DNA from 2 places in the Komagataeibacter sp. NFXK3 genome. Region 2 is predicted to be linked to the other one. Evidence: predicted binding sites of a transcription regulator. Region 2 holds the regulator's gene; the other holds the start of a gene.
What was found. Region 2 encodes HrcA, which represses chaperone genes, less so after heat shock. Its sites were predicted from a motif close to GTTNGCACTCNCNNNNNGNGAGTGCNAAC; they were not measured.

Region 1 (10,943 bases), on a different contig from region 2:
TGGCCCAGGCTTTCAGGCGGGGCATAGCGCAGCCATTCCTCGACCGAGATGCCATTGCCCTTGGACTTTGAAATCTTCTGCCCGTTCTGGTCCAGGAACAGCTCATAGGTCAGGCCCGCGGGCGGCTGGCCGCCAAGGATGCGGCAGATCCTGCCAGAAAGGCGCACGCTGTCGATCAGGTCCTTGCCCGACATTTCATAATCGACGCCCAGCGCATACCAGCGCATGGCCCAGTCGGCCTTCCACTGCATCTTGGCGTGGCCGCCGGTGACCGGCGTCTCGAAGGTCTCGCCCTCCTCATCGGTCCAGCGCACGGTGCCAGCAATGGGGTCGATGGCGTCCATCTTCACCTGCATCACCTGGCCGGTGCGCGGGTGGATGGGCAGCACGGGGGAATAGGTGGCGCGGCGTTCCTCGCCCAGCGTCGGGGCGATCACGGCCACGATCTGGTCATGCACCTCAAGCACGCGCTTCAGCGCCGCGTCAAAACGCCCGCCTTCATAATACTGCGTGGAGGAGGCGAATTCGTAATCGAACCCGAAGCCATCAAGGAAGGAGCGCAGACGGGCATTGTTGTGGGCGGCAAAGGATTCATGCGTGCCGAACGGATCGGGCACGCGCGAGAGCGGCTTGCCGATATACTGGCGCAGCATTTCCTGGTTGGGCACGTTCTCGGGCACCTTGCGCAGGGCGTCCATATCATCGGAGAAGGCCAGCAGCCGCGTGGGCAGGCCGGTCAGCTTCATAAACGCCTGCCTGACCCATGACGTGCGCGCCACCTCGCCAAACGTGCCGATATGCGGCAGGCCGGACGGGCCATAGCCGGTTTCCAGCAGCACGGGTTTATCGGCCGTAACCGCGCGCGCGCCAACATGCGCGGACAGTTTGGCGGCCTCCTCGAACGGCCAGGACTTGGGAAGGGGCGAGATAAGGGCAGGATGCTGTTCTGACATGGACCGGCAAGCTATGGACAGGAAGGGCACGGGTCAATCCATCCTATTCCACACCCCGGGGTACAGCAATAAGAATGGCATGACACACGGCGGGCGACATCTGCCCGCTTGTACCCTATATCATTGACGACCATGCCAGACACCCCGCCCCTGCCGGACAGCGCCCCGGCGATCCTTCCCCGGCACGGCGCCTGGTCGGTGCTTACGCCGGATGGGGAAATCCTGTCCTTGCAGGCCCCCGACATCCGCCGTGAACTGCCGCAGTGGCCCGTGCCCATGGTCATCCACGCGCCCGCCATCGCGCGCAGGCTCGACCTGCCGCCCCCGCCACGGCCCTGCCCGTGGCTGGACCTGCTCGAACTGTTCGCCTTCACCCTGCCTGCCCATACAGCGCCGCCGACCGCACGCGGGCTGGGCATGGCGCTGGGGCTCGGGGCGGACAGGCTCGAAACCCCCGAGGCCGACCTGCTGCCCGACCTTGCGTTCGAGATGCTCGGCCACATCGCCCGCCTGCGCAACACGCCCGAGGGCGGCATCCGCGCAGCCCTTGCGTGGCGCATGCGCAAGGCGGGGTGGGCGTGGGGGCCATCGGTCTGCGCGGCACTCGGCCTGAAGGATGACGGGAAGCTGCCCGCGGGCATGATCCAGCCCAACGAGGCGCTCAAGGTCTGGACCCGCCTGCCCAAATGGGAGGAAACCGCCCCACGCCCTGCACCCGCCGCCCACCCGGTAAGCGGGGAGGAAGCACAGGCGCATCTGCGCGAGATTATTGGCGAGGGAGCCGAGCACCGCCCGGCGCAGGAGGCGTTCAGCCACATCGCCGCCCGCGCCTTCACGCCACGCGCCACACAGGGCGACCCGCACATGGTGCTGGCCGAGGCCGGCACCGGCACCGGCAAGACGCTGGGCTACGTAGCGCCCGCCAATATCTGGGCACGCCGCAACGGCGGCGCTGTCTGGATCAGTACCTATACCCGCCACCTGCAACGCCAGATCGAAGCCGAACTGGCCCGGCTCTACCCCGACCCCGCCGTGCGCCGCAGCCATGTGGTGGTGCGCAAGGGGCGCGAGAACTACCTGTGCCTGCTCAACATGGAGGAGAGCGTGAACATCGCGCTCTCACGCGGGCAGGCGGGCGATGGCACCCTCATCGGGCTGGCGCTGGTAGCGCTGTGGGCGGCGCATACGCTCGATGGCGACCTGTTTGGCGGCGACCTGCCCGGCTGGTTTGCCGACCTGTTCGGGCGCGGGCTGCTGACCGGCATTGCCGACCGGCGGGGCGAATGCATCCACGGGGCCTGCCCGCATTACCAGCAATGCATGGTGGAGCACTCCATCCGCCGCGCCCGCACGGCAGACCTCGTGATTGCCAACCATGCACTCGTCATGTCGCAGGCAGCATGGCATGCGCTTGATGGCACCGGGGCCAGCAACGAGGACAACACCCCCACCCGCTACATCATGGATGAGGGCCACCATATTGCCGATGCGGCGGACAGCGCCTTCGCCCTTGAGCTTTCAGGGCTGGAGGCGGCCGAACTGCGGCGCTGGCTGCTCGGCGCCGAAGGGGCCCGCTCACGCGCGCGCGGCCTGCGGCGCCGGCTTGAAGACCTGCTGGCCAACATCCCCCGCATCGAAACCCCGCTTGATACCGCGCTGATGGCCGCCCGCGCCCTGCCCGCACCAGGCTGGTCGGCGCGCCTCGCGGCCCTTGACCCGGTGCACCGGGCAGCCCGCGTGCCCATCGAGGGGGAGGAGCCGGTGCTGTCCAACCCCTCCGAGGCGCTGCTGCATGAACTGCGCCAGCAGGTACTTGCCCGCACGCAGGGCAGCCCCGAGGGTGGCGCGCGCCGCAGCGACAGCGAATGCGACCTGTACCCCATGCCCGAATCGCTGCATGAGGCAGCACAGGCGCTGGAACGGGCGTTAAGGCGGCTGGCCGAGCCCCTGCGCACGCTGGTCGCCCGCCTTGACGAGGCGCTGGAAACCGAGGCCGACTGGCTCGACACCCCCATGCGCGAGCGCATTGCCGCCGCCATCCGCTCCATCCGCCGCCGCGCGCTCTCACGGGTGGATGGCTGGTGCGCCATGCTGGGCAGCATGCAGGCAAACGAGCCGCCCACGGGGGGCGAAACGCCGCAATATATCGATTACATCCGCATGGACCGGCGTGAGGGCCAGAACCCCGGCGAGCGCGACGTGGGGCTGTACCGCCACTGGCTGGACCCCACCATTCCGTTCGCCAGCGTGCTGGCAGCCCCCGCGCATGGCGTGCTGGTCACATCCGCCACGCTGCGCGACGAAAGCGGCGAGGACAACACCAATGACAACGCCGAACGCGCATGGGATGCCGCCGAGGCAAGGTCAGGCGCAATCCACCTGCCCTCGCCCGCCATACGCGCCTCCTTCCCCAGCCCGTTTGATTACGCGCGCCAGAGCCGCGCCTTCATCATTACCGACGTGGCGCATGATGACCCGGCAGCCCTTGCCGGGGCGTACCGCACGCTGTTCATGGCATCGGGTGGGGGAGCCTTGGGGCTGTTTACCGCCATCTCGCGCCTGCGCGAGGTGTACCGCCGCATCGTGACCCCGCTGGAGGAAGCGGGCCTGCCGCTCTTTGCCCAGCATGTGGACCCGATGGATAACGCAACGCTGGTCGATATCATGCGCAGCGAGCGCAATGCCTGCCTGCTGGGCACGGATGCGATGCGCGATGGGGTGGATGTGCCGGGCGAGGCCCTGCGTCTTGTCGCCTTCGAGCGCGTGCCGTGGCCGCGACCCGATATCCTGCACCGTGAGCGGCGCATTCACCTGTCTGGCGGCGCGCCGGGGCGCTTTGATGACAGGATTGCCCGCCTGCGCCTGCGCCAGGCCTTTGGCCGCCTGATCCGCAGCAGGCAGGACAGGGGGGTGTTCGTCCTGCTGGACCGGCGCACCCCTTCACGCCTGCTTTCCGCCTTCCCCGAAGGGGTGGCGGTACGCCGCCTCGGGCTGAGTGCGGCGGCGCGGGAGATCACGGCCTTCCTGCAGGCGCAGGATATATCCGCGGACCAGCTTTCCTGATCGTGTCTCCCTGCCCTTCCCCGCGCGGGGCGGGGGGCAGACGCCTTAAAGCGCCTTGAGGTTGGTCGCGGCAGCCTTGCCACGCTCCATGGCGATGTCGTAGCTGACCGCCTGGTCCTCGTTCAGGCCACGCAGGCCAGCAGCCTGCACCGCCGTGATGTGCACAAACACGTCCTTGCCGCCATCATCAGGCATGATGAAGCCAAAACCCTTGGTTGCGTTGAACCATTTTACTTTTCCGGTAGCCATAGCCAGTCTCTTCTCCAGCGCCATCCTTGCCGGTCCTAATACCGGCAATCCGGGCGCGTGTGCCTTTACCGCCATGAAAAAACGGGGCATCCGGAAAACACCCTGCCACTTCCACGCCGTTCGTGCACCCATAGGGGCAGCATGAAATGGGCACCCGTGTCAAATGATCCCGACATGATGGTACGCACTGGCCATGAAAAAAGGGGGAAAGGCCAATGGCCCTTCCCCCTTTTTTTATTCTGGCATCCGGCCCCGTGCTGCAGCTTGGGGCCGGGGTGCGCAGGTGCCTGGATCAGAAATCCATGCCGCCCATGCCACCCATGCCGCCCATGCCACCTTCCGGTGCCGCGGGCTTCTTCTCGGGGCGCTCGGCAACCATCGCCTCGGTGGTGATCAGCAGGCCCGCGACCGATGCCGCATCCTGCAGCGCCGTGCGCACGACCTTCATCGGGTCGATGATGCCGGCTTCCACCAGATCCTTGTAGTCGCCGATCTGGGCATCGAAACCGAAGGTGTAGGTGTCGTTTTCCAGCACCTTGCCAGCGATGACCGCACCGTCTTCGCCCGCGTTGTGGGCGATCTGGCGCAGCGGTGCCTGCAGGGCCTTGCGGATGATGTCCGCACCGACGCGCTGGTCGTCGTTATGGAAGTGCAGGCCACCGAGCTTGGTCGATGCGCGGGCCAGCGCCGTGCCACCACCGGGAACGATGCCTTCCTCAACAGCCGCACGGGTTGCGTGCAGGGCGTCGTCCACGCGGTCCTTGCGCTCCTTCACCTCGATCTCGGTGGAACCACCCACGCGGATCACGGCAACGCCGCCTGCCAGCTTGGCCAGGCGTTCCTGCAGCTTCTCGCGGTCGTAGTCGGAGGTGGTTTCCTCGATCTGCGCGCGGATCTGGCTGCAACGGCCCTTGATGGCCTCGCCTGCGCCCGCACCCTCGACAATGGTGGTGTTTTCCTTGTCGATGTGCACCTTCTTGGCGGTGCCCAGCATGTCGAGCGTAACGCTCTCGAGCTTGATGCCGAGGTCTTCGCTGATGACCTGGCCACCGGTCAGGATCGCGATGTCTTCCAGCATCGCCTTACGGCGGTCACCAAAGCCCGGCGCCTTGACGGCGGCGATCTTCAGGCCACCACGCAGCTTGTTGACCACCAGGGTCGCCAGCGCTTCGCCATCGACGTCTTCGGCAATGATCAGCAGCGGGCGGCCGGACTGCACAACGGCCTCAAGCAGCGGCAGGATGGGCTGGAGCGAGGAGAGCTTCTTCTCGTGGATCAGGATGTAGGGGCTGTCCAGATCGACGGTCATCTTCTCCGCATTCGTCACGAAATACGGGGAGATGTAGCCACGGTCGAACTGCATGCCCTCGACCACGTCGAGCTCGGTGTGCAGGCCCTTGGCCTCTTCCACCGTGATCACGCCCTCGGAGCCGACCTTCTGCATCGCCTTGGAGATCATCTCGCCGATTTCATGCTCGCCATTGGCGGAAATCGTGCCGACCTGTGCGGTCTCGGCAGGCGTGGTGATCTTCTTGGCGTTCTTCTTCAGCTCTTCAACGACAACGCCAACCGCCTTGTCGATGCCGCGCTTGAGGTCCATCGGGTTCATGCCAGCGGCAACGGCCTTGGCGCCTTCGCGCACGATGGCCTGTGCCAGCACGGTTGCCGTGGTGGTGCCGTCGCCTGCGATATCGTTGGTCTTGGAGGCGACCTCACGGACCATCTGCGCGCCCATGTTCTCGAACTTGTCGGCCAGTTCGATTTCCTTGGCGACGGAGACACCATCCTTCGTGATGCGCGGTGCGCCGAAGCTCTTGTCGAGCACGACGTTACGACCCTTGGGGCCGAGCGTCACTTTTACTGCATCGGCCAGAATGTCCACGCCACGCAGCATGCGCTGGCGGGCTTCACCGCCGAACTTTACGTCCTTGGCTGCCATTGTTCTCTTCTCCGTATGGAAAGGTTTTTTAAAAGGTTACCCGGTGCGGAAAGCGCGGGTGGGTCAGGCGACCACGCCCATGATGTCGCTTTCCTTCATGATCAGCAGTTCTTCACCGTTGATCGTCACTTCCGTGCCCGACCACTTGCCGAACAGGACGCGGTCACCCGCCTTCACGTCGAGGGCCACGATCTGGCCCTGCTCGTTACGGGCACCTGCGCCCACCGAGATCACCTCGCCTTCCATCGGCTTTTCCTTGGCGGTCTCAGGGATGATGATACCACCTGCTGTCTTTTCCTCGCTCTTAAGGCGACGGACGACCACTCGGTCATGCAGGGGACGAAATTTCGTCATGGATCGCTCCAAATCTTCTAAAGGTAACGCCCTTGAATCAAGCAACGCCACCGGTTGGCGCGCGCGCCAGGCCGCATCGCGTTAGCACTCCCCTCGTGAGAGTGCTAAACACCAGATAGGTAGCCCCCCCACAGGTGTCAAGAATGGCGCACAGCGAGACGGCGCAGAATTCGCGCGCAAAAGGCACTCCGGGCAAAAATCCTTATTTTATGATTGAATATCAATCGATTAATGGAGTGCTTCGCCCCCCATCAAAAGCGGCGCAACAGCCCTCCCCACAATGCATGACACCCTGCCGTGCCGATTCCATCGTGCAGCCCGCCAGCGCGGGGCTTCATGGGAAGGAATTCTCATAAAGTCGTCCCTCACGCGGGTTTCATATTGACGTCAGGGCAGGCCGCATCATTCTTTGCCACGCAATGAAGGAAAGAATGGAGTGAAAACCATGGGCGCAGTCATAACCGTTACAGCAGCGGACGGGCATGAATTTTCCGCCTATCGGGCCGGTCGGCCCGATGCGGCGCGCGCCGTGGTGGTGGTGCAGGAGATATTTGGTGTCACCCCCTATATCCGCGCGGTGTGCGACGCCTTTGCCGCTCAGGGCTATCAGGCCATTGCTCCTGCCCTGTTCGACCGCGCGCGGCGCGATGCCATCCTGCCGTATGACAGCACGGGCATGCACGAAGGGCTGAAGCTGCGTGCCGAGGTGGGGCAGGAGAACGCGCTGCGCGACCTCGTGGCCGCGGCTGACGTGCTGACAACCGAGAAGAAGGGCATCGTGGGGTTCTGCTGGGGTGGCAAGCTGGCGTGGGAAGCGGCCTGCCACACCAGGGCGTTCGCCGCGGCCGTGGCATGGTATGGCGGCGGCATTGCCGAGACCCGCAGCCAGGTGCCCAACTGCCCCGTGCAACTGCATTTTGGCGCGGAAGACCCCCATATCCCGGCAGATGACGTGGACGCCATCCGCGCTGCGCATGAAGAGATCGAGATCTTTACCTATGAGGGGGCCGATCACGGCTTTGGCTGCACGGATCGCCCGTCCTACAACGAGGCCGCCGCCACCCTGGCCATGCAGCGCACGCTGAGCTTTTTCGAGCACTGGCTGTAACAGCCAAAAAGAATGCCGCCTTTTTGAAAAAAGGCGGCACCCAAAACTTCTGTTTTTTCAAGGCTGTTTTTTAACCGCGGTTGAGCACGCGGCCTGCAACGGCTTCCAGCTTTTTGAGCAGCGCCGGATCACGCTTTTCGGGGGCTGTGATGATGGCGTGCTCGAGCGCGCGATCGCAGCCTGCATAACAGGGGCCACGCTTCGCACCCAGCTTGGGGATGACCGAACGCACGAGCGCACGCGCGCGGCTGGCATTCTGCTGCATCACCTTGACCACCGCATCGACCGTGACACTGTCATGGTCGTCGTGCCAGCAGTCATAATCGGTGACCATGGCGACGGTGGCGTAGCAGATCTCGGCCTCACGGGCGAGCTTGGCCTCGGGCATGTTGGTCATGCCCACCACCGAGCAGCCCCATGAGCGGTAGAGATTGCTCTCGGCACGGGTGGAGAACTGCGGGCCTTCCATGACCAGGTAGGTGCCGCCACGGGTCACGTCCAGCCCGAGTTCACGGCACTGGCCCTCAAGCACGTCGCCAATGCGCGGGCAGAGCGGGTCGGCCATGCCGACATGGGCCACGCAGCCGGTATCGAAAAAGCTCTTCTCGCGCGCGAACGAGCGGTCGATGAACTGGTCGATCACCACGAAGTGGCCCGGTGGCAGTTCTTCCTTCAGCGAGCCGACTGCCGAGAGCGAGACGATATCGGTCACGCCCGAGCGCTTGAGCGCATCGATATTGGCGCGGTAGTTCAGGCGCGAGGGCGGCAGCGGGTGGCCTCGGCCATGGCGCGGCAGGAACACGCAGCGCACGCCATCAAGCCGGCCGAACAGGAGCTGGTCGGACGGCTTGCCCCACGGGGTCTCGACCGTGCGCCATTCCTTGTCCTCAAGGCCTTCGATATCATACAGGCCGGACCCGCCGATCAGGCCGATAACCGGCTCGATCTGCTCGCCGGTGGCAGCGTTAGTGGACATTGGACCACGTTCTCCGTTTCAGACAGATGGAAAATACTAGCAGGATCAGCAGGAACACGATCACCCCCACGCCTGCGCGGTGGCGCGCCGTCAGGTGCGGGCTGGCCACCCAGGCCAGGTAGGTCGTGACATCCCGCGCCTGCTGCTCGACCGTGGCGGGCGTGCCATCGGGGTAGGTAATGCCGCCTTCATACAAGGGCGGCGGCATGGCGATCTGCCCGTTGGCGGCGTACGGGTTATAGAACGTGCCCGGCGGCACCACCGTGCCCGCGGGCGGGGTCTGGCCGTAACCGGTCAGGAAGGCATAGATGCGGTCCACCCCCCCGGGGTGCACCACGGCAAGGCGCGACTGGTCGGGCGGCACCACGCCATGGTTGGCGGCCGCCGCCACATGCGCATCTGGGTAGGGGGAGAGCAGGTGGTCATCCATGTTGGCAGGCCGGGTGACCGGGTGGCCGCCTGCATCCACCCCCGCCGGAATGTGGTGGCTGGCGGCCAGCGCATTGACATCGGCCTCCTTCAGCCCCAGCCCGGCCAGGTCGCCATAGGTCACGGCCTGCATGCCGTGGCAGGCGGAACAGACCTGGGCATACACCGTATAGCCACGCTGCACGGCCGCCATGTCGAAATGCCCCAGCGGCCCCTGAAAGCTCCAGTGCTGGCGGGGCGGCTCGCGGTAGTCATGCGGCTGCGCCCTGGCCCCGTTGCCCATGGGCATGACCGCCAGCAACCCGCCGAACAGCAGGCCACGGCGTAACATGATGCGCCGGGGATGCGCCCCGCCCTGCCGATGACCCGGTTCATGCATGTCAGCTACGTTCCCGCCCTAATTTCCGTATCCCCCCGCATTCCTGCCGGGGCTGGCCTCCTTCCTAGCGGCAGCGCGACCAGTCTTGCAATCACCCGTCTTGCAATAAGTGGAACAAACGGGCACCCGTAATATCCATCGCGAACGACCAGAACGGGCTAAATGAGACGAGCATGACAATTTCCCGCACCCCCGTCGCCCACGACGCACTGAAGGACACCGCCCGGACCTGGTTTGAAACCCTGCGCGACCGGATCTGCACGGCCTTTGAACAGATCGAGGATGAGGCCGTGGCCGCCGGCACGCCCACCCTGCCCGGCAAGGAAAAAGCGGGCCGCTTCGAGCGCAAGCCGTGGTCGCGCACCAATGAGGATGGCACGCCCGGCGGCGGCGGCGTGATCAGCCTCATGCGCGGGCGCGTGTTTGAAAAGGTAGGGGTCAATGTCTCCACCGTGAGCGGGGTGTTCAGCCCCGGCTTCCGCGACTCGATTCCCGGCGCGTCGGAAGACCCGCGCTTCTTCGCCACCGGCATCAGCCTCGTCGCCCATATGTGCAGCCCGCTGGTGCCCGCGGCCCATTTCAACACCCGCATGATCATCACCACGCAGGGCTGGTTTGGCGGCGGCGGCGACATTACCCCCATGTTCCCCGAAAGTGCCGAGGCCATCAGCGATGGCGCGCGCTTTCATGACGGGTTCCGCAAGGCATGCGAGAAGCATGACCCCGAATATTACCCCCGCTTCAAGGAATGGTGCGACAGGTACTTCTACCTGCCCCACCGCGATGAAGCGCGAGGCCTGGGCGGCATTTTCTATGACCGGCTCAATACCGGCAACCTCGATGCCGATTTCGCGTTCACCCGCGATGTGGGGCTCGGCTTCCTGGAAACCTATCCCGACATCGTGCGCAGCCGCATGATGGAGCCGTGGACGCCCGAGCAGCGCAAGGCGCAGCTTGTCCGGCGCGGGCGGTATGTCGAGTTCAACCTGCTGCATGACCGTGGCACGATTTTTGGCCTCAAGACCGGCGGAAACACCGAAGCCATCCTCATGAGCCTTCCCCCGGAGGTCCACTGGCCATAAGAATAGCCGCCATGCCCGTTCCACGCACCCTGCCCCGCCCTGACCAGCCCACCCGCCCCCCTGCGGCATGGGCCGATGGCGGGCGGCCAGGGCATTGGCCCCACCGGCGGCGCCAGCCATGATCAACCGCCGGGCTTTCATGGCCCTTGTGGCCGCAGGGGCCGCCCTGCCATGGGGGGCATGGGCCTCGGAGCTCCCGCGTGAGCGCCTGCCCCAGCTTCCCACCGGCACGCCGGGGCTGCTCATGGCGGGCAGCCACAGCGCCATGGCGGAACGGTGGAGTCCCATCCTGCCCACGGCCCTTGGCCAGGGGTTTGGCCTGCCCACCCCGCTTGGCGTGCGCGATACGGTGGGGCAGGACGGGGTAACGGGAGCCAACCTGTTCGATTCCCAGTTCGCATCCGATGGCAT
Region 2 (10,943 bases):
CGGTCGGCTTGCCGCCTGCCTTGATCGTGGCATCGATCTGGCCCTGCTGCACGCGGGCGGCGTTGGCGAAGTCATGCTGCAGGTAATAGGCCTGGATCAGGATGGTCAGCATCTGCGGGTTCTTGCCACCCGCCTTGATGTATTTCTCGCTCACCGCAACGGCGGTGGGGTAATCCTTGGCGGTGAAGGCCATGCTGCCTTCGGCCAGCGCCATCTGCTCCTTGGTGGCGGCAGGCGTGCGCGGGGAGGCGATCAGCTTGTCATAGGCCGCGATGGCGGCAGGCACGTTGCCCGACTGGGCAGCCACGGCGGCACGCATCTGGGCAATGGTGTAGGATTCGTAGTCGGACTTGCCGCTTACGGCGTCCGCTTCGTCCACATCGGCCATGGCCTGGGGGTATTTCTTGGCGGCAAGGTCGGTCTGGGCCTTCTGCAGCGCCGTGCCCACCTTCTGGCCAAGCTGGTCAGCCGCATGCGCGCCGTGCATGGGCAGGACGCCCGCCATCGGCAGCGCCATCATGACCCCGGCCAGCAGGCGGCCACGCAGCCGGAACAGCGATTTGGATGTGATGTTTTTCAACTGTGATGTCCTTCCATGAACGGGTCATGGCCCGAATGATCGGCCAGGGCATCACGATGGACCCGTGCGGCCCATCATTCAATCCGCCCCCGACCGCTGGCGCGGCGGCTCCATCGGGCCGCCGCGTCGTGACGTTGAAATCAGGTTACGTGCGGATGGCAGGCTTATTCCGCCGGATCGTGCGTTTCATGGCGGTAACCGCCAATCAGGATGGACTGCACGTCGGCCGCGAAGTTGCGCACCTCGTCCAGCGCGCCCTTGTTGCGGCGGACCAGCATGTTGTAGCCGAGCACGGCGGGAACGGCGGTGCCGAGGCCAATGGCGGTCATGATCAGCGATTCACCCACCGGGCCGGCAACCTTGTCGATCGAGGCCTGGCCTGCGATGCCGATGGCGGTCAGGGCGTGATAGATGCCCCACACGGTGCCGAACAGACCCACGAACGGCGAGGTGGACCCCACCGTGCCGAGGAAGGCAAGGCCACCCTGCAGGCGGTTCTGGATGAAATCCACCGAGCGCTGGATGGACATGGTGGTCCAGGAATACAGGTCGATCGTCTCCTGCATCGTGCCTTCATGGTGCTCGGCGGCGGTAATGCCGGTATCGGCAATGTAGCGGAAGGGCGATGCGGTATCGAGCAGGGCCGCCCCTTCCTTGATGTCGTGCGCGGGCCAGAACTTGGCCTTCACTTCCTTGGCGGCCTTCATCATGCGGGCCTGCTCGAGGAATTTGGTGATCATGATGTACCATGTCCCGACAGACATCACGACCATGATGATCAGCACGGTGCGGGCAATGAAGTCACCATTCGACCACAGCGCGCCCAGCCCGTAGGGATTGTCGGCCGCGGCGGCGGGCGTGGCGTAGGCCAGTGCCGAAAAGGCGGTCAGCAGCGCGGCCGCCATGACTGGTTTACGATGCTGTCGGGTCATTTACCTCAAATCCTCTGACGAATAGGGCCATGCTTCTGGCCCGCAACACATTTCATGACTGTTATCTGACCAGTCCGGACGCTGAAAATCAATCCACCTGTATCGTTTTCAGAACAATTCCGGCTGGCGGACCCTGTTATCACGCCCGATGACCGGGGCGGGAATGGCCGGAACCACCGGCATGACCATGACCGGGCGCACCGGCGGCGGCGCGGGGGGCACGGGCGGCGGCGGCTCGGGAATGATCCGGATCGCAAGCGGCGGCAGGGGGCGGTAAGGCTCGGGAAACATGGGCTTGGCCTTGGGCCGCAGCCCGTAGGCCAGCGCCGACACGACAACGACATGGACCAGCACGATCACCCCCGCCACGCGCAGGTACGGCGTGCGCCGTCGCTGCCTGGCGGCATAATCCTTTCCCATGACTTCGTCAGACCACATGCCGCTCCTGTCCAGCCCCCCTGCGCGGCATCCCGCGCGGGCGCCTGCTGTTCAAATTGCCCTGAGCGGAATTGGGCGTGCTCAGGGGCGCTGTGTCAAGCATCATATAACACAGATTCGAAACAATTTTCTCTTGGCAGAACAATGGCCCAGCGCCCACGGCATGAAAAAACCCCGTGGCCTGGGCCACGGGGTTGGCTGCCTGCACGCCCCGGTTGCGGCGTTACTGCGCCTGGGCGCTGGCTTCCGAGCGGGTGGCCCCCACGCGGGCGGCAAGGGCGGCGGCCATGAAGTCATCGATGTCACCATCCAGAATCGCGTCCGGGTTGGTTTTCTCGACGTTGGTGCGCAGGTCCTTGACCAGCTGGTAGGGGGCCAGCACGTAGGAGCGGATCTGGTGCCCCCAGCCGATATCGGTCTTGCTGGCCTCGGTCTGGGCGGCGGCGGCCTCGCGGCGCTGGAGTTCCTGCTCGTACATCCGCGCCTTGAGCATGGTCATGGCGGTGGCGCGGTTGCGGTGCTGGGAGCGGTCGGTCTGGCACGCCACAACGATGCCGGTGGGGATGTGCGTGATGCGGATGGCCGATTCCGTCTTGTTGACGTGCTGGCCACCAGCACCGGAGGCGCGGAAGGTATCGACACGCAGGTCGGCCTCGTTGATCTCGATCTCGATCGAGTCATCAACCACCGGATACACCCATACGGAGGCAAACGAGGTCTGCCGCCGGGCCGCCGCATCGAACGGCGAGATGCGCACCAGCCGGTGCACGCCCGCCTCGGTCTTGAGCCAGCCATAGGCGTTGGGGCCGGTTACCTGGATGGTGGCTGACTTGATGCCCGCCTGCTCGCCCTCCGAGCTTTCCATCATGGTCACCTTGTAGCCATGCTGCTCGGCCCAGCGGGTGTACATGCGCAGCAGCATCTCGGCCCAGTCCTGCGCCTCGGTGCCGCCCGCGCCCGCATTGACCTCGAGGTAGCAGTCATTGCTGTCCGCCTCGCCAGAGAGCAGGCTCTCGGTCTCGCGGCGCTTGGCTTCCTCGGCCAGGGCGCGCAGGGTGGCCAGCGCCTCGGCCACCACGGCCTCGTCGCCTTCCATCTCGGCCAGTTCAACAAGTTCGATCGTATCGTTTACATCGGCTTCAAGCCGCTGCACGCCCTCGATCTGGCTGGCCAGCATGGTGCGCTCGCGCATGAGCTTCTGCGCTGCGTCCGAATCGTTCCACAGGTCGGGATCTTCGGCCCGGTTGTTCAGTTCCGCGAGGCGGTCGATTGCGACATCCCAGTCAAAGATGCCTCCTCAGCAGCGCCACCGACTGCTTGATCTGGTCGTTCAGGGCCTCTGTCTCGGCAGACATGGGCTTGCTCCTTGGTCAACGGTCAACAGTGCGGGCGTGCGCCATGTCACGCCCGGCCATGAACGGCGTCAATACAGCCCGCCCATGCCAATGTCACCCCCGGAAGGCGGGGCGGGGGCAGGCACGGCCGCATGCCCGGCCGATGTCGTGCCATCAGGCTGGGCGGTGGGGCTGACGGGCATCGTGGCCATGTCGTTCTCGGAATCGGGCATGTTCTCGGCCCCCGTATCCGCCGCCGTCAGCGCCATGCCCGAGCCTGCGCCCAGATCCACGCTCTCACCGGGGACCTGGCCGGGCTTGAACGCATCGATTGCGACTCCCATGCCGGTATCGTAGCGTGCGAGCTGCACGCCATCAGGCACGCGGAAGTCAAGGCGCGGGCGGGTGGCGAGCGCCACCTTCATCACCTGGTTCCAGATCGGGCCCGCGATCACGCCGCCGGTCTCGTTCTTGCCCAGCGACTGCGGCGTGTCGAACCCGATCCACACCACCGTGACCAGATCGGGCGAGAAGCCCGCGAACCACGCATCATTGAAGTCCTGGCTGGTGCCGGTCTTGCCCGCGATGGGCCGGTCGATGCCCGCACCCGCGCGCACGCCCGTGCCCCGGCGCACCACGTCCTGCATCATGGCCACGATCTGGGCAGCACTGGTGGCGGAGACGACCTGCGGGCGGGTATCAGCCACCTGCGGGCCGGTGGCCGGCGTGCCGCCGGGCTGCCACGCAACGCCCTCGGGCCGCCAGACCACATTGCCGTTGCGGTCCTTGATGTCATCGATCAGGGAAGGCGTGACCAGCCTGCCGCCATTGGCGATGGTGGCGTAGGCTCCGGCCTCCTTCATCACGGTGGTCTCGACCGCGCCAAGCGCCGCGGGCAGCACCAGCGGCATGGAATGCACGAGGCCAAGGTTCTGCGCGAGGCTGGCCACCGGCTTCATGCCGATCTGGGCGGCAAGGCGGATGGTGACGAGGTTGCGCGATTCGCGCAGCGCGTCATGCAGGGTGGTGGGGCCCCAGAAATCCTTCTCGTAGTTGTTGGGGTGCCACTCGCCATAGCTTACGGGGGAGTCATCGAATTTCTGCGAAGGCGAGATCCCCTGCTCCATCGCCGCCAGATAGACGAACGGCTTGAACGACGACCCCGGCTGGCGTGCCGCCTGGATGGCGCGGTTGAACTGCGATTCGCGGAACGACCAGCCCCCCACCATGGCCAGCACGCGCCCGGTGCGCACATCGATGGTGGCAAGAGCGCTCTCCACGCGCGGCACCTGGCGGATGGCCACGCCGCCGCCATCGGCCTGGGGCTCGACCAGCACCACGTCGCCGGTCTGCACGCCCTTGCCGGTGCGCATCCACGCCATGTCACGCGCCAGCATCACACCGGTATGGGGCATGACGGGATCGCGCCCCTCGAGCCAGCCCACCCGGCCCGTGGTGGCCGACAGCACTACGGCCACCCGCCACTGCTCCAGCATGGCGGCGGGTGCCGTGACATGCGCCAGCGCATTGGCCCAGTCGCCCGCCACGTCAGCAGCCCCGACATGCGCGAATGCGCCCCGCCAGCCGCCATGGGCGCGGTCATAGCGCAGCAGCCCCTCGCGCAATGCGCCGGTGGCGACCTGCTGCAGGTGCGAATCCAGCGAGGTATGGACCGAAAGCCCGCCCTCCATGGTGGTGCCGATGCCGTAGCGCTCGATCAGTTCGCGGCGCACCTCCTCGGCAAACCATTCCGAGCCGGGCACGGGGCCGGGACGGGTGAAGTTGGCGGGCACGAGGGGCTCAAGCTGGGCTGCGCGCGCCTCCTCGGGCGTGATCACCCTGAGGTCGGCCATGCGGTCGAGCACCCAGTTGCGCCGGTTGGTCGCCGCCTGCACGTAGCGGTGCGGGTTGTAGTTGGTGGGTGACTTGGGCAGCGCGCCAAGGAAGGCGGCCTCGGCATTGTCAAGCTGGTCGAGCGGCTTGTTGAAATAGGTCTGGGCGGCGGCGCCGATGCCGTACGCGCCCTCGCCCAGATAGATCTCGTTGAGGTAGATTTCGAGGATCTGCTCCTTGCTCAGCGTCTGCTCCAGCCGCATGGCCAGCAGCGCTTCCTTGATCTTGCGGTCGATGGAAACGGCATTCGACCCCAGCAGCATGATGCGCGCGACCTGCTGCGTGATGGTCGAGGCCCCGATGGGGCGGTGCTTGGTGCCGTGCATCATCATGTCGGTCACGCCAGCGCGCAGGATGGCGAGCGGGTCCACGCCGCCATGGCTGAAGAATTTCTGGTCCTCGGCGGCGAGGAAGGCGCTGCGCACGCGCTCGGGTATGGCGCTGTAGGGCACGAAGATGCGCCGCTCGGCGGCAAGCTCGGCCATGACCTGGTCATCACCGGAATACAGGCGGCTCATGACGGGGGGCTGGTAGGTGCGCAGGCCATCGACGGTGGGCAGGCCCTCGCTCAGGCGCTCGTATTCGTACCAGCCAACGATGCCTGCGCCGCCGCTGCCCAGCAGCAGCACCGCCAGCGTGGTGCCCGCCAGCCAGCGCACCATGCGGTAGCGCGGGCGGCGCGGGCCACCCCCACCGGGGCGGGAGGGTCCATCCATCCGGCCATCGCGGCCTGATCCGTCAGCAAGCGTCATCCGGTGTCCAATAAGGAGAGAAAGGGGCCATCATATGTCGTAAGGCCCCTGTCTAGCATTGTCCCGCGCTGCCGTCGCCCCCGATCCGCCCCGGCTCGCTCAGCCCGCGTTACGGCGGGCCCATTCAGCCCGGCCATCATTGTCAAGCTGGCGGAATTCCTCGTCGCTGAGTTCAATCGCGGCGGCGGCCGCGTTATCGGCCACATGCTCGGGGCTGGACGTGCCGGGAATGGGCAGCATGACCGGCGCGCGGCGCAAAAGCCACGCCAGCGCGATCTGGCCGGGCTGCACGCCCTTCTCCCCCGCAAGGCGCGTGAGCACGGTATCGCCCTTGGTCAGCCCGCCCGCCGCAAGCGGCGCCCACGGGATGAAGCCGATATTCTCGCGCGTGCAGTAGTCCAGCACATCCTCCGAATAGCGGTTGACGAGGTTGAAGCGGTTCTGCACCGTCGCGACCGGGAAATACAGCCGCGCGCGCTCGATCATCTCCACCGTCACTTCCGACAGGCCCACATGGCGGATCAGCCCCTGCGCACGCATGGCGGCAATGGCTTCGAACTGCTGCTCGGGCGTGCAGTCGGCGCCCACGCGGTGCAGTTGCCACAGGTCGATGCGCTTAATACCCAGCCTGCGCAGGCTCATCAGCACGCACTGGCGCAGGTAATCGGGGTTGCCCACCGGCTTCCATATATCCGGCCCGTGGCGCGTATGGCCGCCCTTGGTAGCAATGAGCATGCCCTCATAGGGGTGCAGCGCCTCGCGGATGAGGTTTTCGCTCACCTCCGGGCCATAGGCATCGGCGGTATCGACAAGATTGATGCCCAGTTCGGGCAGGCGTTTGAGCGTGGCGAGCGCTTTCGCCCGGTCGGCAGGCTCGCCCCATATGCCCGGGCCCGTAATGCGCATGGCCCCGAAGCCGAGCCTTGTCACCTCGATATCGCCCCCGATCATGAAGGACCCGGACTGGCGTGCATCAGGCGTGAACATGGCTTTCTCCCTGCTTGATGGGCACGCCCGCGCCAGTATGGCGGGCGTGCGGTTGCTGCCTGCCCACCATAAGGGCGCGTGGCGGGCACGGTTGCATGAAGATGCGGCAGTTCAGCCCAGCAGGCGGCCGATCACGCGCGCGGTGTAGTCCACGACCGGGATGATACGGCCATAATTGATGCGGGTAGGGCCGATCACGCCAATCGCGCCCACGATGCGGTTGGTGTCGGTGCGCGCGGGTGCGACCACCACCGACATGCCCGCCATGCCGAACAGCCCGCTTTCCGCCCCGATGAAGATGCGCACCCCCTCCGACTCACGCGCAAGGTCGAGCAGGCGCAGCATGGTCTCCTGCGTTTCCAGCCGCTCGAACAGCATCTGGATGGTGGTCAGGCGCTCGATCTCGGTCACATCGGCCAGAAGCCGGCCCTGCCCGCGGATGAACAGCGTGCCGCCGCGCTCCTCGGCATCGCTCCATGTGGCAAGGCCGCTGGCCACAACGCCTGCCGTCAGGTGGTCGAGTTCGTTGCGGTTGGCGGTCATGTCGGTGCTGACCGTCTCGCGCAGGCGGTCGAGCGTCTGGCCCGACAGGTGGGCGTTGAGGTAATTGCCCGCCTCCACCAGCGCCGAGGGCGGCAGGCCGGGGGGTGTCTCGATCACGCGGTTTTCCACCTGCCCATCCGCGCTGACCAGAATGACCAGCGCGCGCCCCGGGCCAAGGGCCACGAATTCGATGTGCTTGATGGTGGAGGAATCGCTCTTGGGCGCCATGACCAGCCCCGCCGCCGAAGACAGGCCCGAGAGCATGGATGACGCCTGCGCCAGCATGTCCTCGAGCGAGCGGCCCTTGACATCGAGCGTGCCCGCGATGCTTTCACGCTCCTCCTCGCTCAGGCTGCCAAACTGCAGCAGGCCATCGACAAACAGCCGCACACCCTTCTCGGTGGGCAGCCGGCCGGCCGAGGCATGGGGCGAGAACAGCAGCCCCGCATCGGTCAGGTCCGCCATCACGTTGCGAATCGTGGCGGGCGAGAGCGAGAGCGGCAGGCGCTGCGACAGGGTGCGCGAGCCCATCGGCTCGCCCGTTTCCACATACTGTTCCACGATCTCGCGCAGGATCGCGGCGGAACGCGCATCAAGCCCGGACAGCAGGGCCGGCTGCGATACCGGTGATCGGGTTTCCATCGCCATGCCTCCTTTGCACGCAGTCATCCGCAAGCCCCCATCATAGCAGATCCCGCACGCCCGTGCCCACGCGGGACTGGAAATAGAAGCGGATTGCGCGCTATGCCGCCCCCTCACCTTGCGGAGTTGCCCCATGCGCCCATCCGGCCGCGCCCCCGACGCGCTGCGTCCCGTCTTCATCCAGACCGGCTTTGCCCGTCATGCGGAAGGCTCCGCCCTGATCCGCATGGGTGGCACCGAGGTGCTGTGCGCCGCCAGCATCGAGCCGCGCGTGCCCTCCTTCCTGCGTGGCAAGGGACAGGGCTGGGTCACGGCGGAATACGGCATGCTGCCGCGCGCCACCCATAACCGCGGCCCGCGCGAGGCCGCGCGCGGCAAGCAGAGCGGCCGCACGCTCGAAATCCAGCGCCTGATCGCCCGCGCGCTGCGCGCCGTGGTGGACCTCAAGGCGCTTGGCGAGATCTCGATCACGGTAGATTGCGATGTGCTCAACGCTGATGGCGGCACGCGGTGCGCGGCCATTACCGGCGCATGGGTCGCGCTGCGCCTCGCGCTGGAAAAGCTGGTGCGTGAGGGCACGCTGCCTGCCGTGCCACTCAAGGGGCAGGTCGCGGCCATATCCTGCGGGCTGACCGCGGCGGGCGCCGTGCTTGACCTTGACTACAATGAAGACAGCAATGCCAGCGCGGACGCCAACTTTGTCCTGACCGCTGATGGCGGCATTGTGGAAATTCAGGGCACGGCGGAAAAGGATCCCTTTACCGAGGCGCAGTTCAACACGCTCATGCGCCTGGCCCGCACGGGCACCGCCGAACTGTTCCATATCCAGACCGTAACCGTGAACGAGGCGCTCGCATCATGACCACCCCCCACCTCAAGCGTGGCGACACGCTGGTGCTTGCCACGCATAACAGGGGCAAGATTGCCGAATTTGCGGCCCTGCTGGGCGGCTACGGCATCCGCGTCGTGTCCGCGGGCGACCTGTCGCTGCCCGAACCGGACGAGACGGCGGACAGCTTTGCTGGCAATGCCGCCATCAAGGCCCTGGCCGCCGCCAGGGCTGCCAACCTGCCTGCGCTGGCCGATGATTCCGGCTTCTGTGTCGCGGCCCTTGGTGGCGCGCCCGGCATCTTCTCGGCCCGCTGGGCTGGCCCCGCCAAGGACTACCCCGACGCCATGCGCCGCATCCATGAGCAGATGGGCGACAACCCCGACCGGAGCGCGTGGTTCATTTCCGTGCTGTGCCTGGCCTGGCCCGATGGCCGCACCGAAACCTTCGAGGGCCGGATTGATGGCCACGTCATCTGGCCGCCACATGGCACCAACGGCCATGGCTATGACCCGCTTTTCGCCCCCGGCACCGGCACGCGCAGCTTTGCCGACATGACGGACGCCGAAAAGAACGCCATCAGCCACCGTGGCCTGGCCTTCGCGCTGTTTAGCGAAGCCTGCCTACCGAAGGCAGCGGAATAAAAGTTTTTGGGTGCCGCCTTTTTTCAAAAAGGCGGCGTTCTTTTCAAAGCTTTTTGAAAAAAGCTTCACCAAAAACGTCTTTATTGAAAAAGGCCGGTCCCATGCGGGCACCGGCCTTTTTTCGTGATCCGATCAGGCTTAGCGCCCGGTCATGATCCGCTCGAGAAGCTGCGCCACGGTGGGCACAAAGCCGTTGGCATAGAACGGGTCGGTGGCAAACCGCCACGCGTTGGTGCCGCCAAACATGAGGTTGTGGTCAATCACCTCGGCCTGGTCCGGCCCGTGGGCGTGCGCCGCATCCTGAAGGGTTTTCTGGATGCAGTAGGAACGCGGGTCTGCCTTGTGCCCGTTGGAATAGGCAGGCGGCTTCTGCGACCAGTTGGAAAAGCGGCACTCCGACAGGCAGCCCATGCAGGCGCCCTGGTCGGTCAGGATTTCACGCGCGCGTTCGGGCGAGACGAACACCAGCGTGTTGTCCGGCGTGCGCATGGCCTCGGTGTGGCCTTCTTCCATCCACAGATGGGCGCGCTGCCCATCGGCGGGGGTGACGAACACCTGCCGCCCGCGCGCGCCAATGGCAAGCGCCATGGTGTGCTCGCCCAGTGCCTCGGGCGAGAACGGGATCTGCCGCTCCGAGCGCCCGCGCAACTCGCGCAGGAAGCTGTTATTGACGGCGGAGGAATAGAAACCCGTGGGCGAGAAGCGGTTGAGGAACACATCCCCCTTCTTCAGCGTCAGCAGGCGGTCTTTCCATGCCTGCGGAATCGGGCTTTCCTGTGTAAGCAGCGGGCGGGTGCCGAACTGGAACACGATCGGCCCGAGTTCGGGGTTGTCGATCCAGTCCTGCCATTCCTCCAGCCACCACACGCCACCGGCCATGATGATGGGGGTATCATTCAGCCCGAAGGCGCGCATCTGCTGGCGCAGCGCCAGCACGCGGGGGAACGGGTCTTCCGGCGCCAGCGGGTTCTCGGTATTGGACAGGCCATTATGCCCGCCCGCCCGCCACGGGTCTTCATACACCACCGCGCCGAGCAGTTCGGCGGTCTTGTGATACGACCGCCGCCACAGGGCGTTGAACGCGCGGGCGGATGAGACGATGGGGTAGTAATGAATGCCGAATTTCGCCGCGATGTCCGACAGGCGGTACGGCATGCCCGCGCCGCAGGTCAGGCCCTGGATCAGGCCCGGCGCCCCTTCGAGCACGCCATTGATGACCCGTTCCGCCCCGCCCATTTCCCACAGGATATTGGCGTGGATACGGCCCCTGCCACCGGCAATCTCGTGCGCGATGCGGGCCTGGGCGATGCCGCCGCGAATGGCGTAGTCAACAAGTTCCTCATGGCGCTCGCGCCGGGTCTTGCCGTGA

Region 1: the regulator HrcA is predicted to act here: its motif matches at 6,639-6,667, upstream of OQZ28_RS08520 (co-chaperone GroES).

The regions. Positions count from the first base shown of each region.
Region 1 covers NZ_JAPIVJ010000006.1:99,844-110,786, forward strand. The annotation lists gene OQZ28_RS08500 (lysine--tRNA ligase) at 1-953, opposite strand, end outside; gene OQZ28_RS08505 (ATP-dependent DNA helicase) at 1,086-4,016, shown strand; gene OQZ28_RS08510 (cold-shock protein) at 4,062-4,265, opposite strand; gene groL (chaperonin GroEL) at 4,558-6,204, opposite strand; gene OQZ28_RS08520 (co-chaperone GroES) at 6,268-6,558, opposite strand; gene OQZ28_RS08525 (dienelactone hydrolase family protein) at 7,004-7,666, shown strand; gene OQZ28_RS08530 (S-methyl-5'-thioadenosine phosphorylase) at 7,737-8,642, opposite strand; gene OQZ28_RS08535 (cytochrome c1) at 8,632-9,450, opposite strand; gene hemF (oxygen-dependent coproporphyrinogen oxidase) at 9,624-10,532, shown strand; gene OQZ28_RS08545 (hypothetical protein) at 10,651-10,943, shown strand, end outside.
Region 2 covers NZ_JAPIVJ010000001.1:246,767-257,709, forward strand. The annotation lists gene OQZ28_RS01215 (hypothetical protein) at 1-547, opposite strand, end outside; gene OQZ28_RS01220 (MotA/TolQ/ExbB proton channel family protein) at 745-1,512, opposite strand; gene OQZ28_RS01225 (hypothetical protein) at 1,621-1,950, opposite strand; one part of gene prfB (peptide chain release factor 2) at 2,174-3,235, opposite strand; one part of gene prfB (peptide chain release factor 2) at 3,237-3,305, opposite strand; gene OQZ28_RS01235 (penicillin-binding protein 1A) at 3,374-5,929, opposite strand; gene OQZ28_RS01240 (aldo/keto reductase) at 6,029-6,916, opposite strand; gene hrcA (heat-inducible transcriptional repressor HrcA) at 7,028-8,107, opposite strand; gene rph (ribonuclease PH) at 8,235-8,963, shown strand; gene rdgB (RdgB/HAM1 family non-canonical purine NTP pyrophosphatase) at 8,960-9,574, shown strand; gene OQZ28_RS01260 (NAD(P)H-dependent flavin oxidoreductase) at 9,713-10,943, opposite strand, start outside.